DNA from 3 places in the Motilimonas thetidivivens genome. Region 1 is predicted to be linked to each of the others. Evidence: predicted binding sites of a transcription regulator. Region 1 holds the regulator's gene; each other region holds the start of a gene.
What was found. Region 1 encodes FNR, which switches genes on or off when oxygen is low (the NO sensors DNR and NnrR bind a similar motif). Its sites were predicted from a motif close to TTGATCTAGATCAA; they were not measured.
Positions count from the first base shown of each region.

Region 1 (8,134 bases):
GCACTTAAATAATTGGGGTGGTTAATATGGATTACGGAACATTCAGTGGCTTATATACCGGATTTTTAATTGTAATCTTTATTGGCATCATCGCCTGGGCTTACAGTAGTAAAAATAAATCGTCTTTCGATAAAGCCGCCAATCTGGTTTTTGCCGATGATGAAGCCATTGCAAGTAAGCCAAGTGCCGACAATAAAAACGCAGGAGCGAATTTATAATGAGTACTTTTTGGAGTATTTGGATAACCGTGATCACCCTAGTGGTCATCATAGGTTGTGCTGTTCTTTTGTACTGGTGTGCAAAAGATAAAATGGGTGTTGAAGAAGGTAAGTCCATGGGACACTCCTTTGACGGCATCGAAGAATTGAACACAGGCTTACCTAAATGGTGGGTGGGATTATTTGTATTTACCATCGTTGGATGTGTAATTTACGTTTTACTCTTCCCTGCTTTTGGTGGTTTTGGTAACGGCCTGCTGGGCTGGACCAGTGCAGATCAAGATATCGTTTCTAAACAAGATTCGATTGAACGTGCTGCCACATCAAACTCGCAGTATCAACGTGAAGTGAACAAGGCAAATGAGCTTTATGGTGAAGTGTTTAAAGCACTGACCCATAATGAGCAAGGCCAGTACATTGCCGTTGAGCAAGTAGCGCAAAACCCAGAAGCTGTAAAAGTAGGTCAACGTCTGTTCTTACAAAACTGTGCTCAGTGTCATGGCTCAGACGCCAAAGGCTCAACTGGCTTCCCTAACCTAACCGATAACGATTGGTTATATGGCGGCACTGGCGACATCATCAAGACTACCTTAATGGAAGGTCGTAAAGGTATGATGCCAGTGGGTGGTTTATTAACACCTGAGCAACTTGAAGGCGAAGGTCTGCAAAACATCGTTTCTTATGTACTTAGCTTAAGCGGCCGTAAAGTAAACGCGGTAGAAGCGCAAAAAGGTAAAGAAATGTTTGGTACCTGTATGGGCTGTCATGGCGCCGATGGTACGGGTATGCAAGCACTTGGCGCACCTAACCTAACTGATAACATTTGGTTATACGGTGGATCACGTAAAGCGGTTGAAGATACCTTACTTCACGGTCGTAACGGTGTGATGCCTGCTTGGAAAGACATTTTGGGTGAAGATAAAGTTCATATTATCGCAGCTTATGTTTACTCGCTGTCTAACCCACAATAATAAATATTAATTCTTACTCAAAACCCCGAATTTTCGGGGTTTTTTTTTGCCTTTTTGTTACAATTCGCAGGTTCACATTAAGGAGTAATGCAGTGAAAAATAAATGGTATCAACAAAGCTCGGTTTGGCTCATTATCCTCTTACCTATGGCGGCTGTGATTGCTGGTATCAGCACCGTTATGATTGCTCATGACAATAAAGTCGACCTCGTTGCCGAAGATTATTACAAGACAGGTAAGGCCATAAATGCCGACCTATCAAAATTAAATAATGCCCTTAATTTAGGCATTACCGTCTCATTAAATATGGATGGTGATAACGGCACCGTCGCCATTGCAAGTGGTGATGTTCCGGCAAATAAAGCCCTTAAAATCAGTTTTTACCATGCCACCTTATCTGGCCGCGACTTTACAACCATGCTCTCGGCTGATGCTTCTGGGAACTATCGATTTACTTTCCCAAGCCAGATCGAAGGAAAATGGGCAGTTAGAGTTGAGCCTTTTGATGCCAGTTGGCGCGTACAAGAAAATGTAACCTTCCCTATCACGCAGGTGATACTCGATGGCAAACAATAGTTTTTCTGGCTGCTTTCATTGTGGCGAGCCCATCCCGCCCAATAGCCAATTTTCTATTACCTTTAATGGTGAAAACAAACGTATGTGTTGCCCCGGCTGTGAAGCCGTGGCACAAACCATTATTGATAGCGGGTTAGCCTCTTATTACACCCACCGTACCGAGCCTGCACAAAAAGTTGAAGGACTGGTGCCCGCTGAGCTAAATTCCCTTAATTTGTATGATCTCGAAGAAATTCAAAATGATTTTGTACAGCACAATAAATCGCTGCAAGAGGTTATGGTGTCCATTGATGGCATCACCTGTGCAGCTTGCGCTTGGTTGATTGAACGTCAATTGCGGGTGTTGCCTGGACTGGCGTTTATCAATGTGAATACCACCTTGCACCGTGCAATTATTCGCTGGGATCCCGAGCAAATAAAACTCAGTGATATTTTAAAGGCCATTGCTCAAGTGGGCTATCGCGCCCTTCCCTTTCAAGCTGACGAGCAAGAAAAACAATATCGCGAACAAGTACGCAGTTACATGAAACGTGTGGGGCTGGCAGGTATTGCCACCATGCAAGTAATGATGTTTGCAGTCGCCTTGTATGCGGATCTCTTCACCGGTATGGAAGAGGAGTTTCGTCAATATTTCCGCTGGGTAAGTATGATTTTGGCAACGCCTGTATTGCTTTACAGCGCACAGCCTTTTTATTTTAACGCCCTTCGCAACATTCGAAACCGCACCTTGGGCATGGACATCCCAGTCTCCATTGCTTTATTAGGCGCTTATATTGCATCTACCTATGCCACCATCACGGGTACCGGTGAAGTCTTTTTTGAATCCATCTCCATGTTCACTTTCTTTTTGCTTATCGGACGCATGCTCGAGTTAAGAGCAAGGCGTAAAGCATCCGAGAGCGGCAACAATTTAGCAAAATTAATGCCCAAAATGGCTTGGCTAAAAGTAGGCGATTCGGTTGAGCATATACCGGCTAAACTACTGCGCGAAGAACAACTCGTGCTAGTAAAACCAGGTGAAACCATCCCAGCCGATGGCATTATCGTCAATGGTAAATCCTCCATTGAAGAGTCGATGTTAACAGGCGAGCATATGCCCGTTATTAAAGCTTTGGATGAGCCTGTTTACGCCGGAACAATCAATCTTGAAAGCCCAATTACGATGATCGTCAAACAGACGGGTCAAGCGACCTTAATTGCCGATATCATCCGAATGCAAGATCTGGCTCAAGCCGAAAAACCCCGAATTCAGGTTGTAGCAGATCATGTCTCGCGTTATTTTGTCGGTGCGCTACTCATTTTTTCGGCCATTACTTACACCGCTTGGCTTTATGTTGCGCCCGAGCATGCATTTTGGGTCACCTTATCGGTATTGGTAGCAACCTGCCCCTGTGCTCTGAGTTTAGCGACCCCAACGGCGCTGACCTGCTCCACGGCAACACTCAATAAACTAGGGATTTTAATCCGAAAAAACCACGTTTTGGAAACCTTGGCGAAAGCCAACTTGTTTGTGTTTGATAAAACAGGAACCTTAACTCAGGGCAAATTTTCGGTCGCTAATACTCATGTTTTTTCAGCACAAAATAAAGCTCAGTCCCTCGCACTGGCAGCCGCATTAGAGCAACACTCTGAACATCCCATTAGCCGCGCATTTGCGCCCTACAAGCAAGCAAATATTAAGGTCGATCAGGTCACTAATGTTCCTGGAGAAGGCTTATATGGCCAATTCCAAGGGCAAACTGTACGGTTAGGTAATCCTGACTATTGCGGCGTTTCTGTGCCAGTTGAATCGCGCTTACTCTTGATTGTCATGACTATCAATGACGAATTGGTGGCTGCGTTTGAACTCACCGATGAACTACGGGAAGATGCCAAAGCAACATTTAGCCACTTTAAACAACAAGGGGTTAATACCGCAATGTTGACCGGGGATGGCTCGGCTCAAGCGCAAATCGTTGCTGACCAATTAGGCATCAAAACCGTAATTTCTGGCGTTACACCTGAGCAAAAGCGCGAAGCGGTGCAACAATTCCAGCATGAAGGTAGTATTACCTTAATGGTCGGTGACGGTATTAACGATGCACCCGTTTTATCTCAAGCTCATGTGTCGGTCGCCATCGGCAGCGGCACCGATGTGGCAAAGAACTCAGCCGACGTGATTTTGATTGGTGATTCGTTACGCAAATTGGCGAAGGCGCGTCATCTTGCTAGACAGACACGCGATGTAATTAGGCAAAACTTAGCCATTTCCTTGGGTTATAATTTGTTTATTCTACCCTTGGCTGCCACCGGTCATGTGCCTCCCTATATGGCCGCACTGGGGATGTCATTAAGCTCGGTTGTGGTAGTAACCAACTCATTGAGGTTGTTAAAGAAATGAGCATAATTTTCATGCTAATACCTATCGCTATCTTGTTTGTAGCCATAGCGATTGGTCTGTTTTTTTGGGCAGTACGCTCCGATCAATTTGAAGATTTAGATCGCGAAGGCGTTAACATATTGTTTGATGAAGATGACTCGCAGGCTCGCAATCAAGCCAACTCAGCATCAGAAGTTCATTGCGATAAGCCTAATACGCCCAAATGACGGATTTCTATGCTGCTTTCTTCATTGGTCTACTAGGCGCAGGTCATTGCTTAGGTATGTGCGGTGGCGTTGCCAGTGCCATGACCTTCTCTGTCGACCCCAAGGCCGGCAAGTCTCAACAGTGGCTAACCTTGCTGCTCTATAATCTAGGACGTTGCTTGAGCTATGTTTTCGCTGGAGCTTTGATTGCAGGGGGAGCAGCGGCACTCAGTCAGCTATTTGATGTAAAACAAGCACTCATCTTACTTCGCTTGCTGGCCGCTATCATGATGTTGCTATTAGCCCTATATATCAGTCGCCTGTGGTTGGGTTTGCAAAGCATCGAAAAAGCGGGTCAACATATTTGGCGCAGGATCCAGCCCATCGCGCAGTTTTTTTTACCCCTCAAGCATCCGTTTTATGCTTTACCTCTTGGCATGGTATGGGGCTGGCTACCGTGTGGTTTGGTCTATTCAAGCCTTTCTTGGGCTGCAGTGAGCGGCAGTGCCGTAAATGGGGGGTTAATCATGGCTGGATTTGCCTTAGGCACCCTGCCCGCCATGGCCACCATTGGTTTACTCAGCCATTCAATTGGGCGAGTCATCCAATCTAACTGGTTTAGATATAGCGGCAGTGCATTATTGGCACTCTATGCCATTCACACTGGCTACATCGCAATTAAACAACTGATTTATTAATTATAAATCTATTTTTAATAGACATATAACTAGCCTTTCTCACTCTGACTCGACTTAATTTCATTGCTAAAGCAAGTTTATTTTCGCATTTTTAAGGCGTTATCACTTTTTGGCTTTCAATTCACCTTCTGCGGTTATTCTGCTATTTAAACTCAGGCAATAAATGTTACAATATTGATATATATCAAGTGGAGATTTCGGGTAAGTATGAAGTCCGAGAATAAAAATACCAGACGCATCCAGTCAGGTGGCTGTGAAATACACTGTCAAGATTGCAGTATCAGCCAACTTTGTATTCCTGTTAGCCTTAATGAAACTGAGCTTGATCAGCTCGACAACATCATAGAGCGAAAAAAGCCAATTCAAAAGGGTGAAGAGCTGTATAAAGCTGGCGAAGATATGCGAGCATTGTATGCCATTCGTTCTGGTACCGTTAAGTCCTATACCATTACCGAACAGGGCGACGAACAAATTACCGGTTTTCATCTAGCTGGCGATCTTGTTGGTTTTGATGCCATCAACACCGGCCGTCATCCAAGTTTCGCGCAGGCCCTCGAAACCTCGATGATTTGTGAAATCCCATACGATACCTTGGATGATTTATCGGGCAAGATGCCTAAGCTGCGTCAGCAAATCATGCGCATGATGAGTAATGAGATCGTTGGCGACCAAGAAATGATTTTATTATTGTCTAAGAAAAATGCGGAAGAACGTTTAGGCGCCTTTATTTATAGCCTGTCACAACGCTTCTCTGAACGTGGATTCTCACCTCGTGAGTTTCGTTTGTCGATGACTCGAGGCGATATCGGTAACTACTTAGGCCTTACCGTAGAAACCATCAGTCGTTTACTCGGTCGGTTCCAAAAAAGTGAAATGATCGCCGTTAAAGGTAAATACATTACCATTATCGATCATCAACAATTAGCTGAAGTTGCTGGCGCGACTAAAGCCGAATAACTACCAGCGCGGTGGAATTAATCAATTGAAAAATAAAATAATTGATCACCATCGCGCAATATCACATCATTTTGAGCTAAATTAAGACTAGGAACGTGGAATATTATCAGTAACCCGGAGGGGTGTATGGTTAAATATCGCAACATCTTAGTCGTCATTGATCCTACCAAAGAAGAACAAACGGCCCTTTCTCGCGCCGCCTACATATGTCAACGCGAAGAGCATGCCAAATTAAAGCTGTTTCTTTCTGTCTATGACTTTTCTTTTGAAATGACCACCATGCTTTCGCTTGAAGAGCGTGAAGCAATGCGCGCCAGCGTGATACAACAACAGACGGCATGGCTTGAAGAGCTGGCTGCCCCATATCGAAGCCAAGGTTTGTTTATTGATACCAAAGTGCTCTGGCATAACCGTCCATTTGAGAGCATTATTCAAGAAACCTTAGACTTTGGCCATGATCTCGTCGTCAAAGGCACCCATCATCATCCTAAGCTTCAATCCGTTATTTTCACTCCCACCGATTGGCATTTATTACGTAAATGTCCGGAGCCATTGTTGTTGGTTAAAAATCATGATTGGCCTGAAAACGGCACTATTTTGGCTGCTATTCATGCGACAGCCGAAGATGATGAACACATGGCGTTAAACGATAAGATCACCCATGAAGCCCTCGACATGGCTAAAATGATCAATGCTAATGTCAGTTTGATCAATGCCTTCCCCAGTACACCAGTGAATATTGCCTTAGAGCTTCCCGACTTTAACCCTATTGAATACAGTGATGCAGTACAAAAACGCCATGTCGATATGCTTACCGAACATGGCAACAAGCATGGGATTCCAGCAGAGCGGCAGCACGTGGTTGAAGGCTTAGCGGAAGACGTAATACCACAAGTCGCAAAAGAGCTTGATGCAGAGCTGGTTGTGCTTGGTACGGTTGGTCGAACCGGTATCAGCGCTGCACTCATCGGCAATACCGCCGAGCATTTGATTGACAGTCTGGATTGCGACCTACTTGCATTGAAACCGATAGATTACATTTCTCCCTTACAACAATAAGCATTATTGCGGCCAAGCAATTGGCCGCACTCCCACCGCCTTACTTGCTTGGAACATTCTTGACGCTATAATACGCAGACTTTTTTTGCTGTGGATAGAACTATGGGTACACCGACGGCTGAGGCCAAAGCACAATACAACCAGAATAAATTGCATAAACGTTTACGTCGTGAAACAGGTAAAGCCATTGCCGACTTTAATATGATTGAAGAAGGCGACAAGGTAATGGTTTGCTTAAGTGGCGGTAAAGACAGTTATGCCCTACTTGATATTCTGATGCACTTGAAAGCCCATGCACCTATCCAGTTTGATATTGTTGCGGTTAACCTTGACCAAAAACAGCCTGGCTTCCCCGAGCATGTTTTACCCCAATACTTAACCCAAATTGGCGTGGACTTTGAAATTGTCGAAGAAGATACCTACTCCATAGTGATGGACAAGATCCCAGCAGGAAAAACAACCTGTTCACTATGCTCTCGTCTGCGCCGTGGTATTTTGTATTCAACGGCGACACGTCTTGGCGCAACAAAAATTGCTTTAGGCCACCATCGTGATGATATTCTCGAGACCTTATTGCTAAATATGTTTCATGGCGGAAAACTAAAGTCTATGCCACCTAAACTAGTCAGTGATGATGGTAAACACGTGGTTATTCGCCCTCTTGCTTATTGTAAGGAAGCTGATCTGGAGAAATACGCCCAGATAAAAGAATTCCCGATCATTCCTTGTAACCTGTGTGGCAGCCAAGAAAACTTACAACGCAAAATGATCAAAGAAATGCTGCAAGGTTGGGAAAAACGCTATCCAGGCCGAATTGAAAGCATGTTCCGCAGCATCCAAAATGTTGTGCCTTCACATTTGATGGATCATGAACTATTTGATTTTAAATCAGTGGATCAACACAGCGGTGTGATTGATGGCGGAGACATTGCCTTTGACAAACCAGACTTTCCGTCCACTTCATCTGGGCAACAAATGGCTGATGAGCCAGAGCTGCAAATTATAGAGCTCACTTGATTTTTAAGCTTAAGCTAACATGACTGATGGCAAGTGCCATCAGTCAAAAAGTGAATTATTGCACCAACCAAGGC
Region 1 covers NZ_JBKFDK010000001.1:396,530-404,663, reverse strand. The annotation lists gene ccoO (cytochrome-c oxidase, cbb3-type subunit II) at 1-12, shown strand, start outside; gene ACK8OT_RS02020 (cbb3-type cytochrome oxidase subunit 3) at 27-218, shown strand; gene ccoP (cytochrome-c oxidase, cbb3-type subunit III) at 218-1,189, shown strand; gene ACK8OT_RS02010 (FixH family protein) at 1,282-1,764, shown strand; gene ACK8OT_RS02005 (heavy metal translocating P-type ATPase) at 1,751-4,144, shown strand; gene ccoS (cbb3-type cytochrome oxidase assembly protein CcoS) at 4,141-4,350, shown strand; gene ACK8OT_RS01995 (sulfite exporter TauE/SafE family protein) at 4,347-5,027, shown strand; gene fnr (fumarate/nitrate reduction transcriptional regulator Fnr) at 5,235-5,984, shown strand; gene uspE (universal stress protein UspE) at 6,111-7,043, shown strand; gene ttcA (tRNA 2-thiocytidine(32) synthetase TtcA) at 7,146-8,060, shown strand; gene ACK8OT_RS01975 (DUF2987 domain-containing protein) at 8,116-8,134, opposite strand, start outside.

Region 2 (8,134 bases), on a different contig from region 1:
TCGTTTCCCTTTTTGGTCAAAAAACGGCACCTTACTTAATTCAAAATAGGCTTTTCGACCGGACGGAAATTCCAACCACTGTTCGTAAGTTAATGGTTCGTTGGATTCAAACACGGCAGCATCGGTTTCGATGACGATATCAGCAATATCAGAGCGATATACATCACGTGGCGTTAAGCCAATGAGTTCAGACTCCTTTTTACCAATCAGAGCTTCCATCGCCTTGTTGCAGCCAGAAAAGCTGCCTTTTTCATTGCGGTAGTAAACCAAATCCGGGGAGCTATCGATAAATGAACGCAGTAACGCCGTTTTATCTTCTAGGGTTTGCTGCGCTTCTTCCCGTTGTTTTATTTCATTTTCTAACTCGGTCATGGCTGCACTGCGGGCGCGCTCAGCCTTTTGTCGCTGCTCAAATTCTTGGTGCATTTGCTCTATGGTGGCGGTGAGCTCTTGGGCTCGCTCTAGATCGCGCTCACGCATTTCTTGCAGTTTTTTGACCATCAGACTTGATTTTTTGCGAGCCAGCTCCAATTGATCCACTACGGCAGAAAAAAAGTAAATTGCCCAGGGAGTAATTAATAAGCCGAAAAAAACGGAACGAACTAGGTCTATCTGTTTAATCTCGCCTGACAAAAATAATGTCACCGCGATTTGCACAAATAGCGCCAACAGAATAACGCAGGTCGCCATTAAAAAGCTGAACTTGAAAATCCCCAAACGGGTTAGATAGGAAACATAGAACTGCGACCAAAGTTTCATTTTTTTCATATAATTGCCCTCGTTTATCGCCTCCATAATAAACGACATTGTTGGAAAAACCTTGGTTTTTTATGGTTTTTAATCTCTGCTAAGGGGGGTATAATGCGCCCCTTTAATAAAATTTGAGCTAATTATCCTCGCTCAAATGATAGAATTGCCTATCAATCAGGTAAGCCGCCCTTAGCAGTGCGTATTAGTAGTTATCAGGAGTATCGCCTTAATGTCATCATCTATGCCGGACATCGCAAATAGTGCCTTCGCCCAAAAAGAAGGGCTATTGGACTGGGTTGGCATGAGCCAAATCGAACTACCTTTGATGGTGTCGAGTGACAATCAAGCGGCTCGCCAAGTCAGCGCCAAGGCCGAAGCCTTTGTAAATCTCGCCGACGCCAAAGCCAAAGGCATTCATATGTCGCGGTTATACCTGTTATTAGATCAACTCTCCGTTGAAGGTGAAGTGACCCTAGCGAGCCTAAAGCAATTATTAAACGACTTTTTGGTTAGCCATGATGATTTAAGCAATCAAGCGCACTTAAAACTCAGCTTTGATTATCACTTACGCCGTAAATCACTGATCAGTGGTAAGCAAGGTTGGAAAGCGTATCCTGTGGTACTGACCGCGCGCCAAGAAGATGCAAATTTTAGCCTAGAGCTTGAGCTAAATGTGCCTTACTCTTCAACTTGTCCTTGTTCGGCGGCGCTAGCACGACAGCTGATCCAGCAAGCATTCAGTGACAATTTCAATGGCGATAGCATTAGCAAAGAAGAAGTACATGCTTGGCTAGGCACCACCCAAGGTATAGTGGCCACGCCGCACAGCCAGCGCAGTAATGCACAAGTTAAGATAAAATTAACCGAGCAAAGCCAATACTTACCTATCATTGAACTTATCGATTTAGTTGAGCAAGCACTGCAGACACCAGTTCAAGCGGCAGTTAAACGCGAAGATGAACAAGAATTTGCTCGCCTAAATGGCCAAAACCTGATGTTTTGTGAAGATGCAGCTCGTCGCTTGCAACATGCTCTGACCCCTCGTGACGATTTTGCCGATTTCTGGGTGCGGGTAAATCATTATGAAAGTTTGCATGCTCACGATGCGGTAGCGGTCACCACTAAGGGTGTACCAGGTGGCTTTAAGCCTTAGACTAATACTTAGCGTTACCCCAAAAGCAAATGCCATAAAAGCCCAACGCCATGTTGGGCTTTTATTTTTCCTGCGCTAAATATTGATAATGAAGCACTTGGTTACGGCCATTAGATTTAGCCTGATACAAGGCTAAATCAGCTTGCTCAATCAGGCTTTCACATTCTAATTGCGGCGCTGGGGTTAGCGTGGCGACGCCTAAACTGACGGTAATATGCTGAGCGACTTTTGAATATTGATGTGGAATGTTTTTGTCGGCGACCGCATTGCATATCACCTGCGCGATATAACATGCCCCTTGCGCATCGGTATCGGGTAATAGAATAGCGAATTCCTCACCGCCATAACGCGCCACTATATCTGTAGTGCGTTTAGATGTTTTCGCTAGAGTATCTGCAACCAAACGTAACGCATCATCGCCTTGTTGATGGCCATAGTTGTCGTTGTAAGGTTTAAAGTAATCTATGTCCAATAATATAAGCGACATATTTTGCTCTTGATTAATACAACTGCGCCAGTAGTAGCGCAGCCTTTCATCAAAACTTCGTCGGTTAGCGACTTGGGTTAAGCCATCAATAAAACTTAATTCCTCTAGCTTGCCAATAGCTGTCGCCAGTTGTTGTTCGGTGCCCTTTCGGTCAGTGATATCATGAGTCACCATAAGTATGGCTGGCGCGCTAGTAGACGAAAAACGAAATGGGCTTTTTACCACTTCTAACCATTTTTGCTGGCCATTGGCTAAAAAGACCAATTCTTCGTATTTCACGTGGTCATTTTGAGCAAAGATTTCTTGGTGTTGGCGTTTATTCCAATCAACTTTGTCTTTGGGCAACATGCTGGCTACGGGCTGGTTAATGATTTCTTCTAAGGGCTTTTGAACCAAGGATTGGGCAAACGCTGGATTGGCCATCAAGCAAATCCCCCCTTGATCCACCACGGCAACGGGATCGGGATGATTCACAAACATATTTTGTAAGCCTTGTTTGAGGTGTTGCTGCTTCTCTTGCTCACAATCAGCGCGACTGATGGTTTGTGATTGATTCAAGATAACTAACAAAGCATAGATCTGCTCTTGTTCGTTACGCATCGGGGAAACCATTACGTCTTCTTCTTGTTGCAGTTGCCCTTGCCAAGCAAGTGCTTCAAGAGGCCGCTGACGAGCCAGCTCAACTTTAGATAAAATATCCCTATCGCGTTTGCCTATTACGTCCTCAACCTTGAGCCCGACCAAATCAGACCAAAGGCTATTACAGCTCAACATCACCCCTTGCTTGTCTTTAATACATGCAGGGCTAGTGATCACAGATAACAAGTCTTTTAGTAAGGCTTGTTGCTCAGGTAGCGGTCTAAAGTCAGGTTGCGCGGTAAGCCGACATAACTGGCATAACCACACTTGCTGCTCCCCCCGTTTGATCACTTTGCCGTTAAGGGTAAATAAGTGCCATTGCTGAGTTTGATTATTGAGGCCAACTTGCTGATTAACAATCATTCCTTCAGACAAACTGGTGTTAACTAAGTTGACCAAGGGTTGTAGCCAGCTCGGCGTAGGGGTTTTAAATTGACTATCAGGGGCGCACAAGTCCAATTCATAGGCCATTTTATTGGCATTGAGCAAGTACTTACCATCTAAGCTAAGGAGCAAAGTAGCAAAGGGAATATCATTGATATAGTAGCTTTCTTTACGTCTCAAGCGCTTAACAGCGCGCCAGATAAACAGGATAAAAGCAATGCTGACGACCACAGGTAACAACAGCCACCACCATAACCCAGATAGGGATAGCCAAGTTAAATTAATTTTTTGCAGCTCAGAAGAGCTGATCAGATTGGCGCCCCAGCTGATCCAGTCAATCAACTCACCTTGTAAGGGAGCCACATGAGCCAGAATATCTAACTCAATCAAGGTGTATGAATGCATAAACAAGGTGAGTAGATCATCACTCTGGCCACCGCCCGTATCTAAGCTAAGTGAGGTGATGGCGTCGATTTCGCCCTTCAACAAGGCAAAACTAAGCGACCAAATGGATTGAAAGGGCTTGGCATCGTAATTTATCCGCTGCGCTATGTTCTCGGGTAAAAAGCCCTTATCTTGAATATACCCCAGCACTAATGTATGGCGTTTATCCTGCAAGGCAAGGCTGACTTTGCTTTGCTGCTCAGGAAAGTAATAAAGCTTAATTTTTAGACCAACCAAAGGAATGGCAAGCTGTTCAGGTGCTCTTAGCTCGCTAGATAGACCTACGTAAATATTGCGATTATCCGCCTCTGTTGCCTTAGACAAAGGCACCATATTGACCATAATGCCGGTATGGTGTTGCCATCGCAGCCAATAATCCGTCAACACTCCCATCACCAGATTATCTTGATAAAACCCTAAATATTGGTGCTTATCAGCCACAACCACATTAACCAATTGAGGCTTTTCGGTATCTAAAAGGAGGTTATTGGCAACAGCACATGGCACCAAAGAGGTTAATAACAACCAACAGAGAAATAGCTTGGATCTGATTAGTGACAAAAAACAACCTAAGCGGCGACGCAATAAGTTAACAAAGAAAAGCATTACCACTTGCTACACCAAGTTGGTAAAAATTCACAATTGAAACGCAAAGTAAACATGACATCAGGCCTTTTTAATTTGCTTTTATCTATTATGAATGACTCTCGTTAATTAACCAATGTTTCACCGTTATGAATCAAAAAGTTCCGTGATAGGTCACAAAAATTTTCTAAGAATTAAAGACATATGGATTAGTTGTTTGTGTCCCTTGAGCGCCATTGGCAGCTAAACCTTGCGCCACCCCTATGATGCCTTGCCAGCGATCTTCACACCAAAGCGGAGCAATTAAGGTGGGTTTTCGCGCCGTCGCTGACACACGATGGAAAACGACCTCAGCTGGAGTGCGTTGGATCATCATCACCGCAGCTTGTACATACTCTTCCTTGGTCAAGGCGGTTATTTTTCCCGCCTGATAAGCTTTAGCCATGGTAGAGCCCGCCACTATATGTAAGGGGTGCAGTTTGATCCCATCAACGCCTAAGGCAACCACCGCATCTATAGTGTTTTGATAATCTTGCCGAGTTTCTTCCGGCAGTCCAACGATTAAATGGGTACACACCTTAATGCCTAATGCTCTGGCTTTAAGGCACACCGCTTTATACTCAGCCCAACCATGGCCTCGGTTAACTCGCTTTAAGGTTCTATCATTGCTGGTTTGCAGCCCCAGCTCTAGCCAAATTTCAAAACCTCGTTGCTTATAGCCGGATAACAAATCAAGAACGGCATCAGACACACAATCAGGTCTAGTACCGACACACAAGCCGACAATATTGCGATAGGTTAACGCCTCTTGATAAAGCCGATCGAGAGTCATCACCTCACCATAAGTGCTGGTATAAGCCTGAAAATAAGCCAAATATTTATCACTTTTTCCAGCTAGCTCCTGCGCTTTGACATTCAGCTGTTCGGCAATGGGGGCGGCGGCGATTTGCTCATCAGCAAATGAAGCCACATTACAAAATGTACAGCCTCCTCTACCTAAGGTGCCATCGCGATTTGGACAGGTAAAGTTAGCGTGAATGGTTAATTTTCTTACTGTTTCGCCGTAACGTGACTTTAAATCTTGGCCTAGGGTGTTAACCCAATGGTGTAATTGCATAGCGCCCCCAATCATGAAGCCGACATGCTAAATCAAGCTGGAACAAGGCGATCGGAAGCTAAATCAAAATTAGTGATCTTAGGTAAAAAAAATTTTTTAACATTGATTTAAACTTTTTGCACAAAAAACGACCTAAACTTAAGCTGTAATCACCAAGCTAATTTCGGGTTATAGATTTAACCGCTAAAGATATCTTGATAGACAGCTGAAAGTTATGAAAAAATGCAAATGTTATCAAAGTTAGTTAAATGTAAACAGAATTTGACTCAGCTCATTTTTCTGGTTAGTTTCTCGCCAACGTTAAGTATAAATATCATTGCCAAGCACCCAAACAATTAAAAATAAATACTAAGCAATGATAATCATGGAGCAAACTGATGTCTCTTTATCATCCCTCATTCGAACGCGACAACTGTGGTTTTGGCCTTATCGCGCACACCCAAGGTGAAGCGAGCCATAAACTAGTACGAGTAGCTATATCGGCATTAGATCGCATGAAACATCGCGGCGGTATTTCGGCCGATGGCAAAACCGGTGATGGTTGTGGCCTATTAATGCAAAAGCCCGATAGCTTCTTTCGCGCCATCGCCAAGGAAAACGATTGGCATCTTGGCCGAAATTACGCGGTCGGGACGCTGTTTTTAAGCCAAGATGACAAACTCGCTGATCAAGCCAAGCAAATTATCAGTGAAGAGTTAGCGCGCGAAACCTTAACCTTAGTCGGTTGGCGCGAGGTGCCTGTCGATCAAACTGTGTTAGGCGATATTGCCAAAGCCAGTTTGCCTAATATTCAACAGCTGTTTATCAATGCACCGACCGGTTGGCGCGCGGCAGATTTACAGCGCCGCCTCTATTTAGTGCGCAGACGGATTGAAAAACGCATCGACAACGATGACGTCTGTTACATTGCCAGCTTGTCGAATCAGGTCGTGATCTACAAAGGCTTAGTGATGCCAGAAGATCTGCCCACCTTCTACCTTGATTTGGCCGACATTCGCATGGAAAGCAGTATTTGCTTATTCCACCAGCGCTTTTCCACCAATACCTCACCCCGTTGGCCGCTAGCACAACCGTTTCGTTTGCTGGCTCATAACGGGGAAATAAATACCATAGAAGGTAACCGCCAGTGGGCGAAGGCGCGCTCGTATAAATTTAGCTCGCCCTTATTACCCGATATGCAAGAAGCGGCGCCCTTTGTTAATACCTCGGGCTCGGACTCTTCATCCCTTGATAATATGGTTGAGCTGTTTCTTGCTGGTGGCATGGATCTGTTTCGCGCCTTTCGTTTGGTGGTGCCACCGGCGTGGCAAAAACACCCGTCGATGGATGATGACCTCAAAGCCTTTTACGATTTTAACTCCATGCACATGGAGCCATGGGATGGGCCGGCGGGCATAGTCATGACAGATGGACGCTTTGCCGGCTGTGGCCTGGATCGCAACGGCCTTCGCCCTGCTCGCTATGTGATCACCAAAGACAATTTCATTACCTTGGCTTCCGAGGTGGGTATTTGGGATTATCAACCCGATGAAGTGTTAGAGAAAGGCCGCGTGGGCCCGGGTGAACTTTTTGTTATTGATACCAAAACCGGCAAACTTTGGACCTCATTTGCCATCGACCAAGATCTCAAATGCCGCCACCCCTATCGTCAGTGGTTAAGTGAAAACAGCCAGCGTTTAGTTCCATTTAGTAAAATAGCCGATAACCAAATTGGCGCACGGCAAATGGACGAGCTGACCCTAAAGAGCTATCACAAAACCTTTGCCTATTCGGCCGAAGAAATCGAGCAAGTGATCCGAGTTCTCGGCGAAATCGGCCAAGAGGCCACCGGCTCCATGGGCGATGACACGCCAATGGCGGTATTGTCTCAACGCCCACGCAGCTTATACGATTATTTTCGCCAAAAATTTGCCCAAGTGACCAACCCCCCTATCGATCCTTTGAGGGAAAATCACGTGATGAGTTTGGCCACTTGCATCGGCCAAGAACAAAACGTGTTTAATGAAACCACGGGCCACGCTAATCGCGTGATGTTTGACTCGCCTATCCTGCTTTACAGTGATATTCAGCAGCTATTAGCGCTCGATCAGCAACATTATCAACACGGTGAAATAGACATCACCTTTAGTTCAGCCGAAGGCTTGAGTGCCGCCATCGATAGAGTCACTAAGCAAGCCGTGTCGCTAGCTCAAAGTGGCACTGTGCTGCTTATTTTGTCCGATAAAAATATCTCCCCAGAGCAACTGCCGATCCCAGCGGCGATGGCTCTTGGCGCGGTGCAGCAAGCGTTAGTGAATAATAACTTACGCTGTGACACTAACATCATAGTAAAAACCGCCAGCTGTCGTGACCCGCATCAGTTTGCAGTCTTACTTGGTTTTGGCGCGACCGCCATCTACCCTTATCTGGCCTACGAAACCTTGGCCAAGCTCGTTGATAATGGCACGTTGAATCTCAATCTACGCGATGCCCTTGAAAACTATCGCAACGGCATCAACAAGGGCTTATACAAGATCATGTCGAAAATGGGCATTTCGACCGTGGCCAGCTATCGTTGCTCACAGCTATTTGAAGC
Region 2 covers NZ_JBKFDK010000013.1:74,903-83,036, reverse strand. The annotation lists gene arcB (aerobic respiration two-component sensor histidine kinase ArcB) at 1-768, opposite strand, end outside; gene folE2 (GTP cyclohydrolase FolE2) at 980-1,903, shown strand; gene ACK8OT_RS11445 (transporter substrate-binding domain-containing diguanylate cyclase) at 1,965-4,418, opposite strand; gene mnmL (tRNA modification radical SAM protein MnmL/YtqA) at 4,630-5,559, opposite strand; gene gltB (glutamate synthase large subunit) at 5,937-8,134, shown strand, end outside.
Region 2: the regulator FNR is predicted to act here: its motif matches at 5,821-5,834, upstream of mnmL (tRNA modification radical SAM protein MnmL/YtqA).

Region 3 (8,134 bases), 190 kb from region 1:
ATTCAAGATCGTAAACTTGCACCACAGTGGCTCTAGGCAATTTACCCGGCTTGCGAGCAGGCACAAAACCCGCCCCAATAGCGGCCGCTACCGGCGCACCAAAAATAAAACCACGTGCTTCGGTGCCAACCACCTTAGTGATGCCCTTGTCGCGGTAATGCGCGGCAAGAAGTTCAATAGACTTAGCAAACGCCTCTGCATTTTCGATCAAGCTAGTGATATCACGAAAAGTGATGCCGGCTTTAGGGTAATCTGCAATCGATTTAATACTGTCAGTGAGTAATTTTTGAGTGGCCGAATCCATCAGAGGGTCCTATTTTGAAGTGTCGTAAACATTAAAGAAGGTAAGCTTATTCACTTGATACCTTGCTTTCAAGGCATAGGCCTTTAAATTGAGGTTTAAGTTTCTTTTAACTGATACATCCACGTGAATAAGCATAAAAAACACACAAGTAATAATGCCTTTATCCATATCAGTGGCACTATATAGATAGAAATGGCAAAGGCCAGGCTCATTAACACTAATGCCCGTTGTTTGGTTTTTTTAGCGATGGCGCGCTTAGCCTGCCAATCCCTGATCATAGGGCCAAACCAAGGATGATTGAGCAAGGCTTGATGAAACCGCTCTGAGCTTTTAGCAAAACAAAAAGCGGCCAATAAGATAAATGGGGTGGTAGGTAAAACCGGTAAAGGAATGCCAATTAACCCAAGCAAAAATGCAAGGCAACCACAAACAAAGTAAAAAGGTCGTTTTATCATAAACTTGGTTCAACTCCCTTTTTTAATTTTACGCTGACTGCTGAGCGAGTGCGTGATGGCGTTGTAAAATCAACAAAATTTCATCGGTTTGCCGACACGGACGAATTTCTTCAAACAAGGCTTGTGCCTGCGGATAACTGCACACCACATATTTAAGCCATTGCTTGATGCGATTACCAAAGTATAAATGCTTATCGCCACTGCATTCTAACCCAGAATAGCGCAGCAGTAAGTTCACCACCTCCGCCCAAGGCATGGGCTGATGGCCCAGCTTAATCACATTGGCCAAATTGGGCATCGCCAATGCACCGCGCCCCAACATAATATCGTCGCAGCCACTTTGTTCAAGGCAGCGTTTCGCATCTTCAGCCTGCCAAACCTCACCATTGGCAATAACCGGAATGTTAATGGCTTGGCGCATATCGTTAATGGCCGCCCAATCAATACGCTCGGCGCGATAGCCATCTGCGCGGGTGCGCCCGTGCACGGTCAGCTCGGTTGCTCCGCCTTGATAAGCGGCATCGGCAATCTCTAAACGCTGACTTTTACATTCCCAGCCCAAGCGTACCTTAACCGACACAGGCTTATCTGGGACAGCTTGACGCATGGCTTTAACCGCTTGATAAATCACCTCTGGCTCTTTAAGCAAAGCCGCGCCGCCATTGGAGCCATTGACGGTTTTAGACGGGCAACCACAGTTTAAATCAATCCCTTTAGAGCCAAGCTCAACAGCCCGATAAGCATTTTCTGCCAACCATTGCGGCGCTTGCCCCAATAATTGCACGCGTACATCGGTACCCGCGTCAGTTTTACCGCCTTGATGTAATTCTGGGCATAATCGATAAAACACCTTTTTAGGCAGGCGCATATCCACCACACGAATAAATTCGGTGACACACAAATCATATTGATTGATACCGGTTAATACTTGTCGCATTAACGGATCGACAACCCCTTCCATCGGAGCTAAAACAACGCGCATAACAGGCCTCTTACAATTGAAGCGCGGATTTTAGGGTGTCACCGACATTTTGTCACCCATTGCTCAAGTTTTAGTAAGATGATCTGCATCAAATCAAGGGCTGCATTTAGCTTAAATCATGCTGTAATTGACCTATATCAGCACCTTAGCCCTGTTTGCTCACTATGATGTCAGCCTGACAATTTTTCCCAGAGTGCACAATGACTGAGCATCAAATCGCTGACTTAACCCATTTTCAAACAGAGTTAATGACGCAACTAAATGAACAAAAAAATAGGATAATCGCTTTTTTGGAGCAAGCGGAGCAACCAAGCCATCGCATGGCAGCAGCACGCTTGATGCAACTCACCAATGCAGAGTTTATTGAGTACGCCATCCACTTGGATGAACCGAAATTTAAGCCCGCCATCGCCATGATCAAGCGAATCGATGCTGCCCTATGCCAAATCGATTTAGGTTTGTATGGCTTGTGTTCGGATTGCGAAGAGCCAATCGAAATGGCCTTGCTATCACAAGATCCGACTGAGCAACGTTGTTTTCGCTGTAAAGAGAAATACCAAAAGCGTAAAACAGGCGTGATTGCGCTTTAGATTAAACAATACTGCGTCAGCATCATGTCAGGGGCGAACTTCAAGGATGAAAGCCCGCTCTGCCCCATTGCAATGCCATACCTAACCTTAAACACACCCACCTGTAATTAGTCATTCTATTTTCCGCCAGCCCGTCAAAGGCCGCAGCCGTACAACAAAACCAGCAATCCTGCTTGGGCAAATGTCGATAACTTGTTACAATCCGTTCACCTTCATCTTTCGACTCAGCCATGCTAAAGCCAGAAGTAAAACAGCTTATTCGTGAAACGTACCAAAATATCAGTCAATCTCTACCTGACTATCAAGTACGTAAAGAGCAAAACTACTTAGTGGCCGAAATCGCTAAAACCTTGGCGGGCGAATATCATCCTCAGCGCCGTATGCTGGTGGCGGAGGCAGGCACCGGAATTGGTAAATCCCTGGCGTATTTACTTGGCGGCTTAGCCGTTGCGTTGAATCTGAATAAAAAACTGATTATTTCTACCGCAACGGTGACCTTGCAAGAACAATTGATCAATAAAGATCTGCCGTTTTTCCTGCGCCATAGCAGCCTCTCGTTTACCTTCACCTTAGTCAAAGGCCGCGGCCGCTATTGCTGCGAACATAAACTACGCGCCCTGGCCGATCCACAAGATGGACAAATTGCCCTGTGGGATGAAAAGCCAAAAGCCAAAGACATTGAATTAGTTAAACGCCTATACAAAGCCTATCAAGCCGGTAAATGGCAAGGCGATCGTGACACTTGGCCCACCCCCATTGCCGACCATGTTTGGCAACAGATCATCGCCGATAAACACAGCTGTAGCCGCGCTCTTTCCCATCACCATCAGTGCCCGTTTCACAAAGCCCGTGATGAATTAGAAAAAGCCGACGTGTTGGTGGTCAATCATGCCTTATTGCTCGCCGATACCGAGTTAGGCGGTGGCATTATTTTACCTGTGCCCGATAGCTGTTTTTATGTGATGGATGAAGCTCATCATTTACCCAGTATTGCCCGTGATTTTGCCAGTGCCCATATTGCCATCAACGCCAGCATTAATTGGCTCGGCAAGCTTGAGCTACTTAATCGAAAAATTGCCCAGCAGCTCAGTGGCACCTCGACCTTAAGTGTCGGCAGTGAAATGGTGGCCAATGCGCTCACCATCAAACAAGAGCTCGGCCATGTGGCGCAATTTTTTAACCATAACACCTCGCTGTTTAACAACGATGGCAGCTATCGGTTTGCCATGGGCGAACTGCCCGACCCTTTGCCACAACATGCCAGAACCATCAGAGATGAAAGCCGCACCTGTTTAAAGGCGCTAAATAAACTCCTTAGCACCATCGCCGAGCAGCTCAAGCAAGGTGATATTAAAACCAAGGTCGCCGAGCCACTGATGGCCGATGTGGGCAATAATGTGCAGCGGTTGGAAACCTTTTTGCAGCTGTGGACCATGTTAGCCAAGGAGCCAACGGGCAAACATGCGCCTCTGGCCTGCTGGGCAAAACAGCTCGACCAAGGTGACAAAGACATCATGCTGGCGGCCTCACCGATTGAGGTAGGCGGCCTATTAGAGCAACAACTGTGGTCACAAGCGGCTGGGGTATTTTTATGCTCTGCTACGCTAACGGCCTTAAATAGCTTTGATTTTTTTCGCCATCAAAGTGGCCTAAAACAAGATGACGGCACCCAATATCTGCGCCTGCGCTCACCTTTTGACTATGACAAAATCACCCTTGCCCTGCCGGCGATGCAATTTGAGCCCGGCAGTGACAATTTTGATAATGAACTATGTGAAAAGGTGCCCAAGCTGATTGCCAAAGAGCAAGGTAACTTGGTGCTGTTTGCTTCCTATTGGCAAATGCGGTTAGTCGCCGAAAAAATAAAAAGCAAAGTAGATACGCCAATTTTACTGCAAGGTGAACTGTCTCGCAGTCAGCTATTGGCTGATTACAAGGCGCGTTGTGACAAAGGCGAAACCGCCATTTTGTTTGGCACCGGCAGTTTATCGGAAGGTTTAGACTTACCCGGACATTACCTGACCAATTTGATCATCACTAAACTGCCCTTTGCCGTGCCCACCTCCCCCGTAGAAGAAGCGCACGCGGAGTGGATTGAAAGCCGCGGCGGTAATCCTTTTTTACAAATTACCATTCCCGAGGCCAGTAAAAAATTAATCCAATCTTGTGGTCGCCTAGTCAGAAAAGAAAACGACTGGGGCCAAATTACCATTCTTGATCGTCGCCTTGTCACGCGCCGTTACGGCAAGGGCTTACTCGATTCCTTGCCGCCATTTAAACGAGATATTCAATATTAATGTTTGATTTCAGTTTTGCATTGCCCCTTGAACCCAGTTTATTTCTGCTTATTTGCGGCGTGGGTCTGATCGCGGGCTTTATTGACGCCGTGGTTGGCGGCGGCGGGATGCTCACCATTCCCGCATTACTCAGCGCAGGCTTGCCTCCCCATATGGCGCTGGGCACCAATAAACTGGCCGCCACCTTTGCTTCCTCAACCGCGGCGTGGACCTACTATAAAAAACAACTATTTGATCCGGTATTTTGGCGCAAATCATTTTATGCCACCGGTATAGGCGCAATTAGTGGCACCTTAGCGGTCAACTTTATCAGTACCGAATTTTTAGATAAGGCGCTGCCCATCGTTATCTTAGCCACGGCGATTTATACGGTGTTTAATCGCTTTCCTTCAGACAGCCAAAACGACCTGCCTAAAACGGGCCCAAAACTGGTCAAAAAGCAATGGATCCAAGGCTTAAGCCTTGGCTTTTACGATGGCATTGCAGGGCCCGGCACCGGCGCATTTTGGACCGTCTCGGCAGCAGCGCTTTATAAGGTCAACATCTTGCTGGCTTCGGGTTTGGCCAAATCCATGAACTTCACCAGTAATTTCTTATCCTTAACCACCTTTATTATACTTGGCCATATCAACTGGGTATTAGGCTTAAGCATGGGCATGTGTTTAATGGTGGGGGCTTATTTAGGCGCTCATTCCGCCATTCGTTTTGGCGGTAAATTTATTCGCCCTATCTTTGTCTTAGTGGTGGTAGTGATGGCGGTAAAACTGGCGATTGAAGCATGGTAGATATTTCACAATTAATGCAGCGGATAAATCAACTCAAGCAGCAATGTGAGCATTTGGATAATCGGCTTACGGCTAAGCAGCGCGAGCATTTTCACTTCAATAAAAACTTATTCGCCAAGCCAGAAAAAAGCCTAACGGGCTATTGCCTGCAAGTAGAAAAGAAAATCATCGATTTACAGCAAGCCATTGAAAATAAAGTTTCATCACAGCTCATCAACCATAGATGTGAAGCTTTAACCGATCAATTTTCTGCGCTGCTTAAATTAGTAAGCCAAGCCGAGCAAGGCAACGGTCATATTTTTTCTCATCACCCCAGCCAGCAAGAAAAGCAGCTTTACCAAAAGCTACAGAAACAATATGAATATGAACGGCGCTTAGAGCAAATGATCGCCCACAGTAAGCAGCAAGCAGCGCAATTGTATGGCAACGATAAACGCCAAGCCCAAATAGCGACCCAAACCTTAGAAGAAAGGCTAGCACGCTGTAAAAGCGCCACCTTTGAGGTTGAGCTGGCCGTGCGCGAGTTTGAAGGCTCCAATGCCTTTATCGGTAACTTTTAACTAAGCCATAACTTAGCCATCACCTAGCCAACCAAGGAGTAATAATGAGCCTAGCCAACGCCCCTAAACACATTCAACTCGCCGTCGATTTGATTCAAATTCTTGAAGAAAATGAAATTGAAATTGACACAGCCATCGCGGCGCTGGAAATTGTGCTTAAGGATTGTAAGCAAAAGCAAGTCGCGCAAGCGGCGACTGATGCTGATAAATAACTGGCTGGTCTAAATAAATGAGCGAATATGCGCAGCAATTTGCACTAATTCATTATCGTCAGCTCGTTTATAATCATGAGAGGAAAGGTAACCTTCATAGCAGTCAAAAAACTTATCCACTTTTGATTCCACCAGCTTAAACTCGGGATTATTTCCCGTCCCATGCATCGGAAACAGCTTACTATGGAGATGGTCTACCCCATAGCCTTCAAAGAACATTCCTGTTCTGGCCACATTATCAAATGCACGATCAAGTAAATTGGCTACCTTCTTGGTTGCAATCACTAACTCAGACAAGACCTCATCTGTTTGTGCAAAGGCATAGCTTGAATAATGCGCTTTAGGGATCACCACGGTAAAACCTTTCGTATTAGGAAAAATAGAAAGAAAGGCTAAATGCTTTTCGTCTTCCCAAACTTTATGACAAGGTAAGCTTCCTGACACTATTTCACAAAAAATACACTTCATATCGACTTTCCTTTCGTACTGCCTCTGCCCAACAAGCTATAACAAACTGATAATAAAGGCGTATACATTATGTTCGCCCCTTGCATCCATCCCGCTCGCCTTGAAAAAAGGACTCAGGCTAAGCGCGGCAAATGCTGAATAGCGAAATTTGCTTAATGAAAGAGGGAAATCGAGCTTATCGAGGATCCGGGGATAATCCGAGCCTGTCCAATAACCGAATATAGGGGGTCGGCTGCGCGACACCTATTCTTATTAGTTAGGTGCTTACTGTACACTTTTATTTACACTGTTAAGTGACTCTGTAACTACTAACTTGAGTAATTCTTTTGACCTATTTTCCATGCTATCGCCTACTCTTTTCTGCATTTTAGTCATTTTTTCTGCATATTTAGAGTTACGTTTTTCGTAGAAAATTGAGTTTAACTCTGCCACTGAAAAGTACTCAAGATATGAGTTAGCCAAATTATCATTCCATTTTCCCTGATGAATTTTCACTTTTTTGAAAAGTTCTTTTTCTAAGCGAGTTGAGGCTTCATTTTCACCAAGATTTTTGGCAAGCAACCGAAACGTTTGCGTATTCTTGGAAACTTTAAAACTTAGACTAAATAGATTATCGCCAAGTTTCATTTTCTCCACAAATTCTACAGCGGTGATTTCAGGTTGATGCTTTGAACAAGCTACTAGAATCATTAAGAGTGTGCAAATAATAACATTCTTGAACATAGCACGATTTCCTTCAGCACCATCGTGGTAGAGCGACCCATTAGGGAAAGCTGTGACACCCACCTAAATGATTAGACAATTATACATTGGATGTCCCGCTATACGTTTTACATTAGGCCGTTTACGCATGTCAATCATCTCGCTCCTAACACGAAAAAAATGGAACAGGTTTTGTCACCCCAGTAAAGAAAAAGCGAACTAGGGTTAACTGGATTTGCAAAGGCGAAGCGCTTGCTCGCCAGATTTGGCAATAATTACACGTTTTTTGCTTGCCAGTGCTTTGAGCTTGTCCATGATTACGGGTTTCGAGTTATTCGGGTACTCCCAGAGGAACTTGATGAACTCGATATCGAACCGTTCATCACAACCTTGGGCTAAATCAGGGCGATCACGGCTTAATAATATTCTCTTTAGCGCTCGATAAATACAGGTATATCGGTTTACATCCAAAAATATCACTGTATCACAAGCCTCAAACCTTATATCAAGGGTGCTTTGGTAATTTCCATCTATAATCCAATGCTCGCTTTCACAAAGACCTTGTTGAATTTTGAGCCAATCATCTTTTGGCGTTTTAACCCAATTTGGTTTCCAATATAGCTGATCGAGATGATAAACAGGCAAATTCAATTCTTTACCTAATAACGCTGAAAATGTCGATTTCCCTGAACCGCCAGAGCCAATGACTGCAATCCTTTTCATCGTACTCACCATCAATCCTGTTAAAAGTAATAGAACATCCACCTATATGCTTGGTC
Region 3 covers NZ_JBKFDK010000001.1:202,375-210,508, reverse strand. The annotation lists gene apt (adenine phosphoribosyltransferase) at 1-304, opposite strand, end outside; gene ACK8OT_RS01040 (YbaN family protein) at 400-759, opposite strand; gene dusC (tRNA dihydrouridine(16) synthase DusC) at 788-1,741, opposite strand; gene ACK8OT_RS01030 (TraR/DksA family transcriptional regulator) at 1,942-2,331, shown strand; gene dinG (ATP-dependent DNA helicase DinG) at 2,562-4,628, shown strand; gene ACK8OT_RS01020 (sulfite exporter TauE/SafE family protein) at 4,628-5,413, shown strand; gene priC (primosomal replication protein PriC) at 5,407-5,973, shown strand; gene ACK8OT_RS01010 (DUF2496 domain-containing protein) at 6,018-6,185, shown strand; gene ACK8OT_RS01005 (HIT family protein) at 6,195-6,653, opposite strand; gene ACK8OT_RS01000 (hypothetical protein) at 6,918-7,376, opposite strand; gene ACK8OT_RS00995 (DNA topology modulation protein) at 7,581-8,078, opposite strand.
Region 3: the regulator FNR is predicted to act here: its motif matches at 1,820-1,833, upstream of ACK8OT_RS01030 (TraR/DksA family transcriptional regulator).